One region of the Vibrio echinoideorum genome, then DNA from elsewhere that is predicted to be linked to it. Evidence: predicted binding sites of a transcription regulator. Region 1 holds the regulator's gene; each other region holds the start of a gene.
The links. The regulator PurR, encoded in region 1, represses purine synthesis genes. The targets are predictions, from matches to a motif close to TNANGNAAACGTTTNCNTNA.
Positions count from the first base shown of each region.

Region 2: folD (bifunctional methylenetetrahydrofolate dehydrogenase/methenyltetrahydrofolate cyclohydrolase FolD) is a predicted target of PurR. The motif match lies at 1,721-1,740, and genes of this name have one in related genera.
Region 3: purE (5-(carboxyamino)imidazole ribonucleotide mutase) is a predicted target of PurR. The motif match lies at 1,936-1,955, and genes of this name have one in related genera.
Region 4: pyrD (quinone-dependent dihydroorotate dehydrogenase) is a predicted target of PurR. The motif match lies at 3,270-3,289, and genes of this name have one in related genera.

Region 1 is NZ_AP025483.1:1,186,120-1,190,512, reverse strand. Features, by position in the region: gene torR (two-component system response regulator TorR) at 1-293, opposite strand, end outside; gene torD (molecular chaperone TorD) at 579-1,226, shown strand; gene purR (HTH-type transcriptional repressor PurR) at 1,543-2,547, shown strand; cyclic di-GMP riboswitch class I at 2,718-2,803, shown strand; gene OCV36_RS05485 (TfoX/Sxy family DNA transformation protein) at 2,931-3,521, shown strand; gene OCV36_RS05480 (TVP38/TMEM64 family protein) at 3,652-4,332, shown strand; gene OCV36_RS05475 (putative signal transducing protein) at 4,345-4,393, shown strand, end outside.
Region 2 is NZ_AP025483.1:966,927-971,319, reverse strand. Features, by position in the region: gene aroC (chorismate synthase) at 1-529, opposite strand, end outside; gene OCV36_RS04570 (GNAT family N-acetyltransferase) at 914-1,417, shown strand; tRNA gene OCV36_RS04565 (tRNA-Arg) at 1,531-1,607, opposite strand; gene folD (bifunctional methylenetetrahydrofolate dehydrogenase/methenyltetrahydrofolate cyclohydrolase FolD) at 1,818-2,675, shown strand; gene OCV36_RS04555 (cation:proton antiporter) at 2,832-4,393, opposite strand, start outside.
Region 3 is NZ_AP025483.1:3,546,967-3,551,359, forward strand. Features, by position in the region: gene aroE (shikimate dehydrogenase) at 1-261, opposite strand, end outside; gene hemF (oxygen-dependent coproporphyrinogen oxidase) at 336-1,253, opposite strand; gene OCV36_RS16095 (L-threonylcarbamoyladenylate synthase) at 1,273-1,830, opposite strand; gene purE (5-(carboxyamino)imidazole ribonucleotide mutase) at 2,026-2,511, shown strand; gene OCV36_RS16105 (5-(carboxyamino)imidazole ribonucleotide synthase) at 2,517-3,647, shown strand; gene OCV36_RS16110 (DNA topoisomerase family protein) at 3,734-4,303, opposite strand; gene OCV36_RS16115 (DUF494 family protein) at 4,316-4,393, opposite strand, start outside.
Region 4 is NZ_AP025483.1:1,640,333-1,644,725, forward strand. Features, by position in the region: gene OCV36_RS07255 (NAD-glutamate dehydrogenase) at 1-3,046, shown strand, start outside; gene pyrD (quinone-dependent dihydroorotate dehydrogenase) at 3,417-4,393, shown strand, end outside.

The sequences.
Region 1 (4,393 bases):
TCATCTGCGCCCATTTCTAGGCCAACGATTTTGTCGATGCTATCCGTGCGTCCAGTAACTAAAATAATTCCAATGTCTGATTGACTGCGTAATTCGCGAGTTAGCATCAATCCATCTTCGCCTGGTAAGTTGATGTCCAGCATAATGAGATCAACGTTGTTTTCTTCCAACACCTTTCTCATTTGAGCGCCGCTTTCCGCTTCGCTCACTGTGTAACCTTCGTTCTGGAAATATCCAACCAGTTTACTGCGGGTTACCACATCATCTTCTACGACTAATACGTGATAGCTCATCTACACCACTTTTCTTATTTAATAGTTTCAGTGACTATTCTATTCATAACTAGTAACAATTCTAGTGGTACTGAAGATAAAAGCCAGAAACATGGATTTTTTTTGATACAAGACAATCTTAAACCTTGCTATTTATCGTCCATCGCAATTCAATATAGGCATTACTACTAACGAGTAACTTTGCGTTTCGCAAATAACCTTGTTATTCAGCCTTGGTGTGCTTATGCCCTAGTGACTTCAAGATGCTTATAAGTAACACCACAAGACTAAATCAGGATCTATGAAATGAAAGATACGAAAGCGTTCAACGAACAAAGAGCAGAAATATACTGGTGGCTATCAAGCTTATTTGCCAAAGAGCTAACTCAAGAAGAACTCGATCACTACCATTCTGTTGAAATTCGTTCTTTCCTTACTGGTTTAGGCGAAAATGAAACTCTGAAGCCTTCAATTGATAAGCTTGTAGACGCACTAAATCGTTTACAAACACGTGAAGATGCCCAACTGGAACTGTCTGCTGATTTCTGCGATCTTTTCTTAAAGACAGATAAACATGGTGCTCTGCCTTACGCTTCAATGTATATCGGCGAAACGGGTCTATTGAACGACAAGCCAGCTAAAGATATGGAAGACATCATGGCTAAGCACAACCTGGTCGTGAACAAAGATTTAAAAGAGCCCGCAGACCACATAGCTATCGAACTCGATTTCCTTGGCAACTTAATCATCCGTTCTAACGAAACTGAGCTTGAAGAAGAGTTAGAGAAATCGTTCGCCGTTCAACAACAGTTTGTCGAACAACAACTCCTTACTTGGGTGCCAAAGTTCAATGTGAAATGTCATGATGTTGACCAGTTTGGTTTCTACGCTTCCGTCTCGTCTTTGTTACTCGCATTTTGCAATTTAGACATTCAATATTTGGCGGGTGAATAAGCTAAGTGGATATCTAAGTAAATAAATTCAATAGAATGTGACAATTCACCCGGATTTCTGGGTGAATTTTATTGCGAGTCATTTCTAGTCAGTCTAAAATTGTGACCGCAAACGATAAAATATGAAACATTCACGAAATGCTATGCTTATTTAAGTTCAGAGCATTTCGGTGTTAAGACAGGCCGCTCAATAGCGGTTTTTTGTTTTTTAGCACTTTAGTACCCAAAGAGCCCTACAAATTTAAGCTCTTAGTTAAGTAGCTTAACGGCTACTTTATTCCGTACTTTGGGAAAGTAGCTTCTAATAGGATAAAACCATGGCCACTATTAAAGATGTCGCTCGCTTAGCAGGCGTATCAACAACCACCGTTTCTCACGTAATCAACAAAACACGTTTTGTTGCAGAAGCGACTCAAGAAAAAGTAAACAAAGCCGTAGACGAACTAAACTACGCGCCGAGTGCTGTTGCTCGTAGCTTAAAATGTAATACAACGCGCACTATCGGCATGCTAGTGACTCAATCAACCAACCTATTCTTCTCTGAAGTTATCGATGGTGTTGAGAGTTACTGTTACCGTCAAGGTTACACTTTGATCTTGTGTAACACTGGCGGTATCTATGAGAAGCAGCGCGACTACATTCGAATGCTTGCAGAGAAACGTGTAGATGGCATCTTGGTTATGTGTTCAGACCTAACTGAAGAATTAAGAGAGATGTTAGACCGTCACGCTGATATCCCTAAAGTTGTCATGGATTGGGGCCCTGAGACCTCTCAAGCCGATAAGATCATTGATAACTCTGAAGAAGGTGGCTATCTGGCAACCAAGTACCTTATTGAACGCGGTCATTCTAAGATTGCTTGCTTAAGTGGCCACTTAGACAAAGCAGCATGTGTAGAACGTATTGCAGGTTACAAACGTGCGTTGGGTGAAGCCAAAATAGCTACTGATGAGCGTCTAATCATTGAAGGCAACTTTGAGTGTGATACCGCTGTGATTGCTGCTGATCAAATTATTAAAATGGAAGATCGCCCTACAGCCGTATTCTGTTTTAACGACACCATGGCACTTGGCCTAATGAGTCGCTTACAACAACAAGGTATTCGTATCCCTGAAGATATTTCAGTGATTGGTTACGATAACATCGAGTTAGCTGAGTACTTCTCTCCACCATTGACCACGGTTCACCAACCGAAGCGTCGTGTTGGTAAGAATGCATTCGAAATTTTGTTAGAACGCATCAAAGACAAAGACCATGAAAAACGTGTATTCGAAATGCACCCCGAAATTGTTGAGCGAAGCACAGTTAAAACGTTAAATTAATTGATAAATTCAGTTTAGTTTAATCAAGCGCACCTTTAGGTGCGCTTTTTTTATCAACAACATCAATGAACCTGGTATCATACTGGAAAGATCATTAATTGAAGCGATATCACATTTTGAAATAACAAGTGTGAGCCTCATTCAACAAAAACTTTATTCTATTTAATCAGTCACGCACAGGGCAAACCACTCGAAAGAGTGAGACGCAAAGCTTCCGGCCTAAACCACTCGTTGGTATGGTAGCGGGGTTACCGATGGCAAAATGCAGTAGTTATTAATAATTTAGTAATTTACGGCTTATTGACAATTTAGTTGCAACATTTTGCTAATCTCTCGGACCTGCTTATTTGGTGGCGTAGTTCAAATACACCGAGATAAATAACATGGATAAACCGATACTAAAGGACTCGATGAAGTTATTTGAGTCCCTAGGAAAAATAAAATCACGCTCAATGTTTGGTGGCTTCGGTCTTTTTGCTGATGACACGATGTTTGCTCTGGTTGTAAATGACCAGTTGCACATACGAGCGGACAAATGCACAACAAAGCAATTCGAACAACAAGGGTTTCAACCTTACGTTTACAAGAAACGTGGTTTCCCCGTTGTTACTAAATATTTCGCTTTGCCTGAGGGCCTATGGCAGGATCAAGAGAAAATCTTAGAGCTTGCTACTACGTCTTTGGGTTTTGCTAAAGACGAAAAAGCTGAACAGTCTTCTGCTAAGCCAACTCGATTAAAAGACCTTCCTAACCTTCGACTCGCGACTGAGCGTATGTTGAAAAAGGCTGGGATAGATTCCGTAGAACGTTTATATGAATCTGGCTCTGTAAACGCGTTTAACGCCATCAAGGAATCTCATGCGTCCTCTGTTAGTATCGAGCTACTTTGGGCACTAGAAGGGGCTATCAATGGTACACATTGGTCTGTCATACCACAGCAGCGTCGTGAAGAGCTTATCAGTCGCGTCAATTAACATTGTCAATTCAAACGATACATAACTAAGCCGCATTTTTGCGGCTTTTTTTATATCTGCTGAAAGTTAATCTATGCTTTACCTGTCTATCTATACTAATGGTATGCATTGAAAATTTGAGGAAGTATCAATGAGTAAGAAAATGATATTGGGTATTGTATTGGTCGTGACGATCATCTTGTTGGGCGTAAACTTCGGCCAATACCTCACACTTGAGAATGCAAAGGCTCAACAAGCCGTTTTAAATAAGTACATTGATAGCAACTTCATCGCTGCGGCTGCTATTTATTTCTCAGCTTACGTAATGATTACCGCTTTCTCGATTCCAGGCGCAGCTGTTGTGACACTCTTGGGTGCCGCGCTCTTTGGTTTTTGGAATAGTTTGCTTTTGGTGTCATTCGCCAGCGCCATCGGTGCAACTATTGCCTTTTTAAGTAGCCGCTACCTATTGCGCGACTGGATTCAAACCAAGTTTGGCGATAAGTTGGCAACCATAAATAAAGGTGTTGAAAAAGACGGGGCATTTTATTTATTTTCCCTACGTTTGATTCCTGTATTCCCATTTTTTCTCATCAACCTTTTGATGGGTTTAACACCGATGTCGATTAGCCGATATTACATTACGAGCCAAATAGGGATGCTGCCAGGTACTGCTGTTTTCTTGAATGCAGGTACTCAGCTTGCAGAAATTGATTCACTTTCAGGTATCGTTTCCCCTTCCGTTTTACTTTCATTTGCCTTGCTAGGTATATTCCCAATTATTGCCAAGTGGTTGATGAACAAATTCCGTTCAACACCAGTCGTAGAATAAGGCGCTATCACAATGAAAATCTTTAGCGCATCAAATCCGACAGAAGCCCACATCATATGTG
Region 2 (4,393 bases), 220 kb from region 1:
CGTTGTTTTCGATCTCGTTCCAATCCACTTTATCAATTGAGATATCACCCATTTGAGAAAGATAAGCTTGGATTTCAACACCAAATTCTTGTTTTAGGTATTTCTTCGCAATTGCACCCGCAGCAACACGCATTGCGGTTTCACGAGCAGAAGAACGACCACCGCCACGGTAATCACGCACACCGTACTTTTGGTGGTACGTATAATCTGCATGACCAGGGCGGAATTTGTCTTTAATTTCGGAATAGTCTTTAGAGCGTTGGTCTGTATTTTCAATCAATAGACCAATAGAAGTGCCCGTAGTTTGGCCTTCAAATACACCTGATAAGATTTTCACTTCATCCGCTTCACGGCGAGCCGTTGTATAGCGAGAAGTACCAGGGCGACGACGATCCAAATCTCTTTGAAGGTCTGCTTCGGTAATTTCTAATCCTGGTGGGCACCCATCTACGATACATCCTAGTGCGATACCGTGACTTTCTCCGAACGTAGTCACGCGGAAATGTTGTCCGATACTGTTTCCTGCCATTACTTCCTCTAAATCAGCCATCAAACAGAAGGTTTGAGTCTATAAACCCACTGACTAACAGCTTTACTTGTCTATTCTTCGTGAATTCATAGTGGCTTTAATACCAAATGATGTAAACCCCAAAAAACGAACAATTTTAACTTTCTATTACATGAGCCGAATGAAATGAATAGTGAAGGAAAATGAGTGGTGCTCTAAAACAGTTGTTTTTATTATGGTCAAAACACATAAAGGTTTAGTGTCCGCCCTTTCCGGCCTATGACGAAACAAGGTTCATCATTTTTCAACAGCATGCTCAATTAACCATGTCTTCTATTAACAAAGGTTAATGAACTCGTTGTAAATACTCTCTATGTTGTAGCCAAAATAATAAGGAGAAAAATAATGATCGAGTGGAGAGTTAAAAAATTTGCGGATCTGTCTGTTCAAGAGCTCTATGATTTCTTGCAACAAAGAGTCGACATTTTTATCGTAGATATGAACACGCCATACAGTGATTTGGATGGTAAAGATAATCACCCCGAGACTTATCATGTCATGGGCTATGAGAACGAATGTCTAGTAGCTTATAGCCGAATTATGGCTCAGAAGCTCGGATACCCAGCCGATGTTCTACCTTTGCTGGATTCTGATGCAAATGACGTTTGTATTGGGCGAGTGATTGTAGCGAAAGGCTACCGTGGAAAGCAGCTTGGTAACCAATTGATGCAAGTTAGCTTTGATGCCACACGAAAGGTTTATCCAGATTGTTCGATTTTTATTTCGGCACAAGCACATCTCAAAGACTACTATGGTAAATTCGGCTTCGACGTTGTTACCGATAGTTACTTGGAAGACGGGTGCAGTATGTTAGGTCTTAGATATACCCCACAGCTCGTGGCCGTTTAGCAAAAGCCGAAAGACAGAGACATCGAAATACAAAACATGGTATTGATAGATTAAGTCGTTCTGAAATGCAAAAAACCCGACAACTCAGAGAGTTATCGGGTTTCTTTAAATAGTGGTACGCCCTGAAGGATTCGAACCTTCGACCACCTCCTTAGAAGGGAGGTGCTCTATCCAGCTGAGCTAAGGGCGCGCTACAGGAAAGGATTATACGAATTCGAATCAGTAAAGCAACGGCTTTGTGTAACATTCTGATCCAAGTGAGTAAAAAAAGGGCAATGAGATTATAAGTGTAGGAAAATAGACCGAAGCAAACGTTTGCTTGATGGTAATCAAAAAGATTTTCTGGAATAATGCGCCAAAACATCAGCCACTAACTTGAATATCAATACTAAGGAAATTCATGACTGCTCAAAATATTGATGGAAAGCTAATTTCTCAAACAGTTCGCTCTGAAGTTGCGGCACGTGTAAAAGCTCGTACTGAAGCTGGATTACGCGCTCCGGGCCTAGCGGTTGTTTTAGTGGGTGAAGACCCTGCCTCTCAAGTTTACGTTGGAAGTAAACGTAAAGCATGTCAGGAAGTAGGCTTCGTTTCAAAGTCTTTTGATTTACCAGCGACAGCAACCGAAGATGAACTGCTAACGCTAGTAGACCAACTCAATGAAGACCCAGAAATTGACGGCATTCTGGTTCAATTGCCTCTACCTGCTGGTATTGATACCACTCACGTTCTTGAGCGTATCACTCCAGAAAAAGACGTTGATGGCTTCCACCCATACAATGTGGGCCGTTTAGCTCAACGTATGCCTAAGCTACGCTCTTGCACGCCCAAAGGCATTATCACGCTGCTTGATCGTTACAACATCGACTTACGCGGCAAGCACGCAGTCGTAGTTGGCGCATCAAACATTGTTGGTCGCCCAATGACGTTAGAACTGCTTCTAGCCGGCTGTACGACGACAACATGTCACCGCTTTACCAAAGATCTTGAAGGTCACGTACGTCAAGCAGACGTTGTTGTGGTTGCAGTAGGTAAACCAAACTTCATTCCTGGTGCCTGGGTTAAGAAAGGCGCGGTCGTGGTCGATGTTGGCATCAACCGTTTAGAATCTGGTAAGTTAGTTGGTGATGTTGAATACGACGTGGCTAAAGAGAACGCAAGTTTCATCACTCCAGTACCTGGTGGTGTTGGACCAATGACAGTTGCGAGTCTGATCGAAAACACCATGATCGCTTGTGAGCAATTTCACTCGAAATAATCCACAACGACAATCTCGGTAGCATTACCATTGAGATTAATTGTTTCGTCTTAAAATAGAATAAGAAAGCCGCAGCGTGATAACGTTGCGGCTTTTTTGATTCTGAACTATTCATTTTTGATACACAGTGAGTCGCTTTTGATACAGGGCGACTCGCTATTTATCTGGAATATCGATTCTTTCTGCCTGCTCTGAAGGCGGCAATAAACTAATGATTTCACATTCTGTTGCTATTAATTTTTCCAACTCAGAACCTTGTGTGACTAATCGGAAGTTACCTTCAGTAATCACACCGAGTGGGATCGCTTTAGGATAAAGTGATTTGAACTCATTAAGGTCAAAAGTTTCAGTTAATCCCGTACTTTTTATTTGGCTTCCCTGAGCCATTAACGAGTTGAGTTTTGAATAAGTGATCCCTTCAGAGAACAAACTTCTATTGCCATCACGACTCACCTGATGCCTTTCATGTTTTGTCTCGGATGACTCAAGTTCAAACACTTTGCTTTCACCAAATTCATCTTGATAGTGCATGCTCACCAATGGATTCGTTTGTCGGTATGGCGATACGATCATTGCACGCCCTATCCCGTCCAATTCCAGATTATTTTCAGCGTGGCTCGAAGCTGGGTTACCGAAATAGACATTCAAGTTCTCCATGCGCGCCAAGCGAATGCTTTCCCAGTTGGTATCGGCTAGCACGCTGTTAATGTTATGTGTTGCCAGCACTTTGGCAAACTGCCGAGCAAAATGAGTCGCGCCAAAGAAAATAACTCCTTGTGCCTTCTCTTGAGTCACACCTAACCTTCTAGCCCACCAGCTTGCCGTTAAGCTCTGAATCACTACCGTACCTATGATGACTAAGAACACCATAGGTACCAGTAAATCAGCACCTTCAATCAATTGTTTTTCCTGGAGCTTTATAGCAAACAAAGAGGAGACTGCGGCTGCGACGATCCCGCGAGGCGCCATCCAGCTTAAGAACCATTTATCAGCAGAGGTAAGATCCGTACCGATCCCGCTGATCCATACACTCAAAGGACGAGCCACCAGCATAACCACCGCTAATAAGCCAACACCGCCCCAACCTATTGAGAGGAAAGTCCCCGAATCAAGCCTGCTCGCTAACAGAATAAACAACGCAGAAATGAGTAACACAGTCAGGGTTTCTTTGAATTCAATAATGTCTTCGAGATCCAAGCCTTTCACATTGGCGAGCCAGATACCCATGATGGTCACGGTTAATAAACCGGACTCTTCACTCAAGTCATTTGAAAAGGAGAATGCGGCCAACATTAGCGTCAGTACCGCCACATTACGTAGATAATGCGGAACCCAGTGCCCTTGCAGCATCTTGGCAATCAAATGGCCACCGATACTCCCTAAGCCTAAACCAATGGCCAACGTCAGACCCAACGCCGACAGAATATGACCCGTAGGTGCGGCTGAATAGACAATGTATTCGTAAACGAGAACAGCAAACAGAGCGCCAATTGGGTCAATAACTATCCCTTCCCATCGCAAGATGCTACCCAAGGAAGATTTGGGCTGAATGCTGCGCAACATAGGTACGATAACCGTCGGACCAGTCACGACCACTAATGCACTAAATAAAGCAGCTAACGGCCAACTGAAACCTACGAAGAAATGAGCACCCACAACGATACACGCCCAAGTAATCAACATACCGAAACTCACGAGATGCGTCACCATGCGCCCGT
Region 3 (4,393 bases), 1.2 Mb from region 1:
ACCGGCTAGTTCAGCCCTCTCCGTTAGGCGATTGGCAAACTGATACGCATCTTCTTTAAAAGGTGCTGTGACATTACATCCTCTACCACCTTCGCTGAAAAAGGCTTTCGCAGCAGTGATAAATTCACGATGTTCTGGCTGTAATGCTGTATAGGTAAGTTGTTGGCTGGTTTGGCGAGCAAATAATGTGTGAATGAATGGCGATTTGCTTTGCCCAATAGGGTTACCGAAAACGGCATAACGATCTACTTGCTGTGTCATATCCTTACCTAACAGAAATAAAAAAGGTCATCTATATAGATGACCCTATCACTATCCCTATAAGGAAGGAAGAACTACCAAACTCGAGGCTTTAGGTAGTCGCTATAAAGAAGAGCTTCTGGTGAGCCCGCTTGTGGTTCATAGCGATATTCCCAACGCGCCAACGGCGGCATCGACATCAATATAGACTCTGTGCGACCACCGCTTTGCAGGCCAAATAAGGTGCCACGGTCATAGACTAGGTTAAATTCAACATAGCGACCACGACGATAAAGTTGGAAATCACGCTCGCGCTCACCATAGGGTGTCTCTTTGCGTCGTTCTACTATTGGTAAGTATGCGGCTGCAAAACCTTCACCCACCGCCTGCATATAAGCAAAGCTCTTTTCAAAGCCCCACTCGTTAAGATCATCAAAGAACAGACCACCTACACCGCGTGTTTCGTCTCGGTGAGGCAGATAGAAGTATTTATCACACCACTCTTTATGTTCTTGATAAACATCATCACCAAACGGCACGCAAAGATCTTTAGCGGTTTGATGCCAAGATTGGCAGTCTTCATCGAAAGGATAAAATGGCGTTAAGTCAAAACCACCACCAAACCACCAAATCGGGTCTTCACCTTCTTTTTCTGCTATGAAGAATCGAACGTTCGCGTGTGAGGTTGGGATATATGGGTTTTTAGGGTGAATAACTAATGAGACACCCATAGCTTCAAACTTGCGTCCGGCTAATTCAGGACGGTGAGCGGTTGCAGAGGCAGGCATAGCCTTACCCGCTACGTGAGAGAAGTTAACCCCACCTTGTTCAAATACCGCACCATTGGTCATCACGCGAGTTCGACCACCGCCACCAAGGCGCTCGCCAGGTTCACGTTGCCATGCATCTTCTTCAAACAGTGCTGCACCATCAGCTTGTTCAAGCTGTTGGCAAATCGAATCTTGTAGGCTCAGTAAAAACTGCTTTACTGCTTCTTTATCAATTGCTGACATCTTACTTCCTTTGCAGGGTTTAACCCTGTCTTAATATTTTCGACGTTTTTGCATCTCTAATTTCGCTTGGTTTCTCACGACCACCCGTTTGACCTTCTAAAATAGCGACTAGGTATTGGCCAAGTTGCTGCTGAACTTCTTCAGTCGTCATGCAAGGCGGTTCTCCAGTCAGGTTAGCACTGGTAGAGGTTAACGGCTTACCGAATTCATTACACATCCTTTGAACCAAAGGGTGATCAGTCACTCGTACTGCAATGGAATCAAATTGGCCGCTGACCCAGTCTGTCACTTTGCTACTGGTTGGCATGATCCAAGTCACCGGGCCTGGCCATGTTGCTTTTACGGTCGCTAACTGCACTTCCGTCAGCTGGCTTTCGTCAATATAAGGCAACAACTGCTCGTAACTCGCAGCAATTAGGATCAACCCTTTCTCCATCGGTCGCTGTTTTAAGTCGAGCAATTTCTTGATGGCTTGTGGATTATCAGGATCACAACCAACCCCAAAAACGCCTTCGGTCGGGTAAGCAATGACTTCACCTTGTTGTAATGCCTGCAAAGTATGTTGAAAGTTATCCAAGAGTTGCCTCATTAATTCTGTTATCGAACTCGCTAAGTGTACAAATTATCATTCACTGTGACTAAAGCTATTTGTTCATAAAATGTATCAATTAACAACTTAGACTGACGCAAACGTTTTCCTTGAGCAATTTTACCCGTATAATGCGCGCAAAATATCTAATCACTAATTAAATCGTACCTGAAGGAGTTTGAGATGACTGTCGGTATTATCATGGGTTCTAAATCTGATTGGCCAACAATGAAGCTAGCTGCAGAAATGTTGGATCAATTTGGCGTGGCGTACGAAACAAAAGTGGTTTCTGCTCACCGCACACCTCAGTTGCTTGCAGACTACGCAACCAGTGCGAAAGAGCGCGGTATTAAAGTAATTATTGCAGGAGCGGGCGGCGCTGCCCACCTTCCAGGTATGGCTGCTGCTTTCACAAGCGTACCTGTTTTGGGTGTTCCTGTTCAGTCTAAAGCACTAAAAGGCATGGACTCTCTGCTTTCTATCGTACAAATGCCAAAAGGCATCGCGGTAGGCACTCTGGCTATCGGTGAAGCTGGCGCTGCCAATGCTGGCATCCTAGCGGCTCAAATCATTGGTACACACAATGAAGACGTGATGGCAAAAGTCGAAGCGTTCCGCTCTGAGCAAACAGAAACGGTTCTTGCTAATCCAAACCCTGCAGAGGACTAATTTCCATGCATGTTCTTGTGTTAGGCGCGGGCCAACTTGCTCGCATGATGTCCCTAGCTGGGGCACCGCTGAATATTGAAATTTCTGCTTTTGATGTTGGCAGCAAAAATATTGTTCATCCATTAACGCAAGCGATTCTAGGCAACGGCCTAGAAAATGCGATTGAGCGTGCGGACGTCATTACTGCTGAATTCGAACATATCCCTCACGATGTACTTGAGGTGTGTGAGCGCAGCGGTAAGTTCTTACCGACAACAGAAGCAATCAAAGCTGGCGGTGACCGTCGTCTTGAAAAAGCCCTGTTAGACGAAGCAAATGTAAAAAATGCTAAGTACTACGTGATTAACTCTCGCGAAGACTTTGACGCTGCGATTGCTCACGTAGGCTTGCCAATGGTCTTGAAGAGCACACTTGGCGGCTACGATGGCAAAGGCCAGTGGCGCTTAAAGACATTAGATAATGTTGAGTCAACTTGGACAGAAATGGCTGAGTGCATCGCCGCAACAGACAACCAAGCCATTGTGGCTGAAGAGTTTGTTCCGTTTGACCGCGAAGTATCACTTGTCGGTGCTCGTGGTATCAATGGAGATATTCAAGTATACCCACTAGCCGAAAATGTTCACGTCGACGGCGTATTGAGCTTATCGACAGCCATTGATGACATTGAGCTGCAAGAGCAAGCGAAAACCATGTTCACCGCCGTTGCAGAGCGTTTGGATTACGTTGGCGTACTCGCGCTAGAGTTCTTTGATGTTCAAGGTTCACTGCTAGTGAATGAGATTGCACCACGTGTTCATAACTCGGGCCACTGGACACAACAAGGCGCTGAAACTTGTCAGTTTGAGAACCATCTACGTGCCGTATGTGGGATGCCATTAGGCAGCACTAAGCTGATTCGCCCAACCGCAATGATCAACATTCTTGGTGAAGATACCCTACCTGAAGCTATTCTGGCTCAAGATGGCTGTCATGTTCATTGGTATGGCAAAGAGAAGCGTGCGGGTCGAAAGATGGGCCACATTAACGTGAGCGCTGACTACAACGCAGAGCTGCAAAGAGCGTTGTACTCACTGGCAGACATTCTTGATAAGCAAGCCTACCCTGCTGTGCATGAGTTTGCTGAGCAGATGAAATAAGCCTACATTGGCTTATTGATATAAAAAGTTCATTGGATATAGAAACGGCGCTCATTGAGCGCCGTTTTTTATTTCTGATCATTCACTTACTGAGATTGAATGTGATGACACTTGCGATCAGCACATTGCTTCTTAGTGCCACTGGCTGTTTTCTTCTCAAGTAACAACGGGAACTGGCACTGTTCACAACGACCTATAACAGGTGGCTGATTAACGGAAAACTTACACTTAGGGTAGTTATCACACGCATAGAAGGTCTTGCCATAGCGAGATTTACGCTCAACCAAATGACCTCTGCCACACTCAGGGCAAGCAACAAGTGGCTGCTCTTCAGGTTGTTCTTTTGGTTGATCCAAAGATTCGATGTGATTACACGTTGGGTAGCTACTACAACCAATGAACATCCCAAAGCGACCTTGCCTTAATACCAATTCGTTTTGGCATTTAGGACACGGCACACCCAGCTCTTTCACTACGTGACCATCGTTTTGATGTAGAGGCTTGATGTAATCACAGCTCGGATACTGCTTACAGCCTAAAAATGGGCCGTGCTTACCATGGCGAAGCTGAAGCTCTCCACCACACTGTGGACATGGTTCATGCTCTAATGCATGTTCATGTGCTGAAAAAAGCTGATTATCAATCTTACTACTCATGACAAGCCTGTATTAATGCAAGATACCTTGCTCTTTGGTGTACAACAGCTCTTCCATTTGCGTGTAAGCACTTTCATTACCCGGCACATT
Region 4 (4,393 bases), 450 kb from region 1:
CGAAGTGCGAAAGAGCAATGGGGTGACTTATTGGATCCTAGATTTCTCTATGTTGCACAAGAGTGACAAGACAATTGATCTGCGTGAAGCTCGCGATCTTTTCCAACAAGCATTTGCGGCTATTTGGGCGGGTGAGTTAGACAGCGATGGTTTCAACCGCTTGGTACTGGGTGCTGGTCTTTCTGGCCGTGAAGTGTCAATTTTACGTGCTTATGCTCGCTACATGCGTCAAGTTGGTTTCCCATTCAGTCAACAATACATTGAAGACACACTGTCTCATTACCCAGATTTGGCGAAAGGGTTAGTGAATTTGTTCGGCAAGCGTTTCGATCCTAAATTGAAAGGCAGCGCGAAGGGTCAACAAGATCTGATTAAGAAAATTACTGAGCAACTTGATCACGTGGAAAGCTTGGATGATGATCGTATCATTCGCCGCTACATGGAAATGATCTCTGCTACGATTCGCACAAACTATTATCAAGTCGATGAGAATAAGCAGTCTAAACCTTGGTTGGCTCTGAAAATGAGACCAAGCGAGATCCCTGACATCCCGGCACCAGTTCCTGTGTTTGAGATCTTCGTTTACGCACCTGATATTGAAGGTGTTCATCTACGAGGCGGTAAAGTAGCTCGTGGTGGCTTACGTTGGTCTGACCGTCAAGAGGATTTCCGTACTGAGATTCTAGGCCTGGTTAAAGCACAACAAGTTAAGAACACGGTAATTGTACCAGTAGGTGCAAAAGGTGGTTTCGTTTGTAAGCGTCAGCACACGATGTCTGGTCGTGACGAAATCTTCGCTGAAGGTCAACGTTGTTACCAACGCTTCATTCGTGCACTACTAGACGTATCGGACAACATTATTGAAGGTGAGGTTATCCCACCTAAAAGCGTCGTTCGTCACGATGAAGATGACCCATATTTGGTTGTTGCTGCCGATAAAGGTACTGCAACATTCTCAGACCTCGCAAACTCAGTAGCTGAAGAGTACAACTTTTGGTTAGGTGATGCGTTTGCATCAGGTGGTTCAAACGGTTACGACCATAAAGCCATGGGTATCACGGCGAAAGGTGGCTGGGAATCTGTTAAGCGCCACTTCCGTGAAATGGGCATCAACTGTCAAACCACGGATTTCACCGCTATTGGTGTTGGTGATATGGCGGGCGATGTGTTTGGTAACGGCATGTTGTTGTCTAAGCATATTCGTATGCAAGCTGCGTTTAACCACATGCATATCTTCATTGACCCGAACCCAGAATCAGCATCAAGCTGGGTAGAGCGTGAGCGTTTGTTTAATCTACCTCGTTCAAGCTGGGAAGATTACAACAAAGACCTTATCTCTCAAGGTGGTGGCATCTTCTCTCGTCGAGCTAAGTCTATCTCTTTGACGCCTGAAATTCAGAAAATGCTAGGAACCAAGAAAGCATCAATGGCACCGAACGATTTGATCAAAGCGATCTTGTCTATGCAGGTTGATCTTCTATGGAACGGCGGTATTGGTACTTACGTTAAGTCTTCAAACGAAACTCATACTGATGTGGGTGACCGTGCGAATGACGTATTGCGTATCGATGGCCGTGACTTGAAAGCTAAGGTTGTTGGTGAAGGCGGTAACTTGGGTATGACTCAGTTGGGTCGTATTGAATACGCACTAACTGGCGGTCGAGTTAATACTGACTTCGTTGATAACGTTGGTGGTGTGGATTGTTCGGATAATGAAGTAAACATTAAGATCTTCTTGAACGGATTAGTGTCTAACGGTGATCTAACCGTTAAGCAGCGTAACCAAGTTCTTGAATCGATGGAAGATGAAGTTGGTGAAATCGTACTAGACGATGCTTACTGCCAAGCCGAATCTATTTCCGTTACTGAGCATCAAGGTGTTGGTTTAGTTAAAGAGCAGATTCGCTTTATTCATACAATGGAAAAAGCAGGGTACTTGGATCGTGGTTTGGAATACATCCCAGATGACGAAACACTGCTAGAGCGAGAAAAGCAGGGCCAAGGTCTAACAAGACCAGAGCTTTCTGTTCTTGTGGCTTACGGGAAAATGGTTCTTAAAGAAGATCTTGTTAGTGATGATATCGCTAATGATGAATTCCATGCTCAACAGCTTATGCAATACTTCCCAACAGCGTTACGTCGTAACTACTCTGAACATATGGATAACCATCCACTTCGTTCAGAGATCATTGCGACGGCACTGGCTAACCAAATGGTTAATGAGATGGGATGTAATTTCGTGACTCGCTTGCAAGAAGAGACGGGGGCAAACATTGTTGATATTGCTAATGCTTACGCTGCATCTCGTGAAATCTACGGTTTAGGTCAGGTTCTTAAGAGTATTCGTGAGCTCGATAATATCTCAAGTTCTGAAGCTCAATACGAGTTGCTTTACCACGTACGTCGTACACTTCGTCGTATCGCTCGTTGGTTGTTAAGAAACCGTACCGGTAAACAATCAGTGAATGGCTTGATCGAGTTGTACCAAGGTGATGTGGCAACGATTACTGAAAAGCTGGATGAAAACCTAGTGGCTTCAGAAGTAGAAGAGCACCAAGCAATGGCACAGGTATGGATTGATCAGGGTGTGAATTCAGAACTTGCGAATTCAGTTGCGCGTTTATCTAGCTTATACTCAGCACTGGATATATCCACAGTAGCTCGTGAAACGGGTAAAACAGTACAACAAGCGTCTAAACTTTACTTCAATCTTGGTGACCGTTTGTCTCTGCACTGGTTCTTGAAACAAATCAATGGTCAAGCAGTAGACAACAACTGGCAAGCATTGGCACGCGCGGCATTCAGAGAAGATCTAGATTGGCAGCAACGTCAGTTAACTGGCCAAGTACTTAACTGTGGTTGTGCTTCAGATATTGACGTGATTAAGGCGCTTGATGATTGGATGGAAAGTAACTCGGTTTCATTACATCGTTGGGAAAGCATCTTGAACGAATTCAAAGTAGGTTCGGTTCATGAATTTGCTAAGTTCTCAGTGGCGTTACGTGAGTTGATGTTATTGAATCTAAATTGCATGTCTAAAGACTAGTAATTAGGTAAAGACGAAAAATACAAAGGCAGACCATAAGGTCTGCCTTTTTCGTTTGGCTGAACAGTGTTATTCAGCAGAACAGTGTCATTTGACCGAATAGTGAATGACGAATCCAATTATTTCGTTGAGTCACTTATGGTTGTTCAAGTTAGCTTTTAATTGGCCGAGTTGACTGATGCTCGTTACATGAATGATAGTCAAATGGGCGATTCGCGGGAGGATACGGTAACGTTTGCTTAATAATAAACCTCAATCGTTAGCAAACTCGATTATCTTACCCTTACAGACAGTAATAGATTGAATAGTTGGGTAAATAAGTAAATAATATCGCCCCGTTTACACGGCGCTTTTTTCTATCGGAGGCACAATGCTTTACCGTCTAGCCAGAACTGGCTTTTTCCAACTTGATGCCGAAAAGGCTCATGATCTTGCAATTCAAAATTTCAAACGCTTCACCGGCACACCTATTGATCTTTTGTATCGCCAACAATTACCTCACCGACCTGTCGAATGCATGGGTCTTACTTTTAAAAATCCAGTTGGCCTTGCTGCCGGCCTAGACAAAAACGGCGAATGTATTGATGCATTTGGCGCAATGGGTTTTGGTTTTGTAGAAGTAGGGACTGTTACTCCTCGTCCACAAGCCGGTAATGACAAACCACGTTTGTTCCGTCTTGTTGAAGCTGAAGGTATTATCAATCGCATGGGTTTTAACAACCTAGGCGTAGATAACCTAATTGAGAATGTTAAGAAGTCGAACTATGACGGCATCTTAGGTATCAATATTGGTAAGAACAAAGACACGCCAATTGAAAAGGGCGCAGAAGATTACATTATCTGTATGGAGAAGGTATACCAATACGCAGGTTACATTGCGGTAAATATCTCTTCACCAAATACACCAGGACTTCGTTCGCTACAATACGGCGAAGCACTTGATGATCTGTTGTCTGAACTAAAAACCAAGCAATCTGAGTTAGAAGCGAAGCATGGCAAATATGTCCCGCTTGCTCTTAAGATCGCTCCGGATCTAAGTGACGATGAAATTCGCCAAATTTGCGAATCATTGATCAAAAATAAGATCGATGGTGTGATCGCAACAAACACAACATTGGATCGTAGCATTGTTGAAGGTATGAAGCATTGCAATGAAGCAGGTGGTCTAAGTGGGCGTCCTGTTCAATCTCGCAGTACTGAAGTTGTTCGTAAACTTCATGAAGAGCTTGGTGACCTAGTGCCGATCATTGGGGTAGGTGGCGTTGACTCGTATGTTGCTGCAAAAGAGAAAATGATGGCAGGCGCTAAGCTTGTACAAGTTTACTCTGGTTTCATTTACAAAGGTCC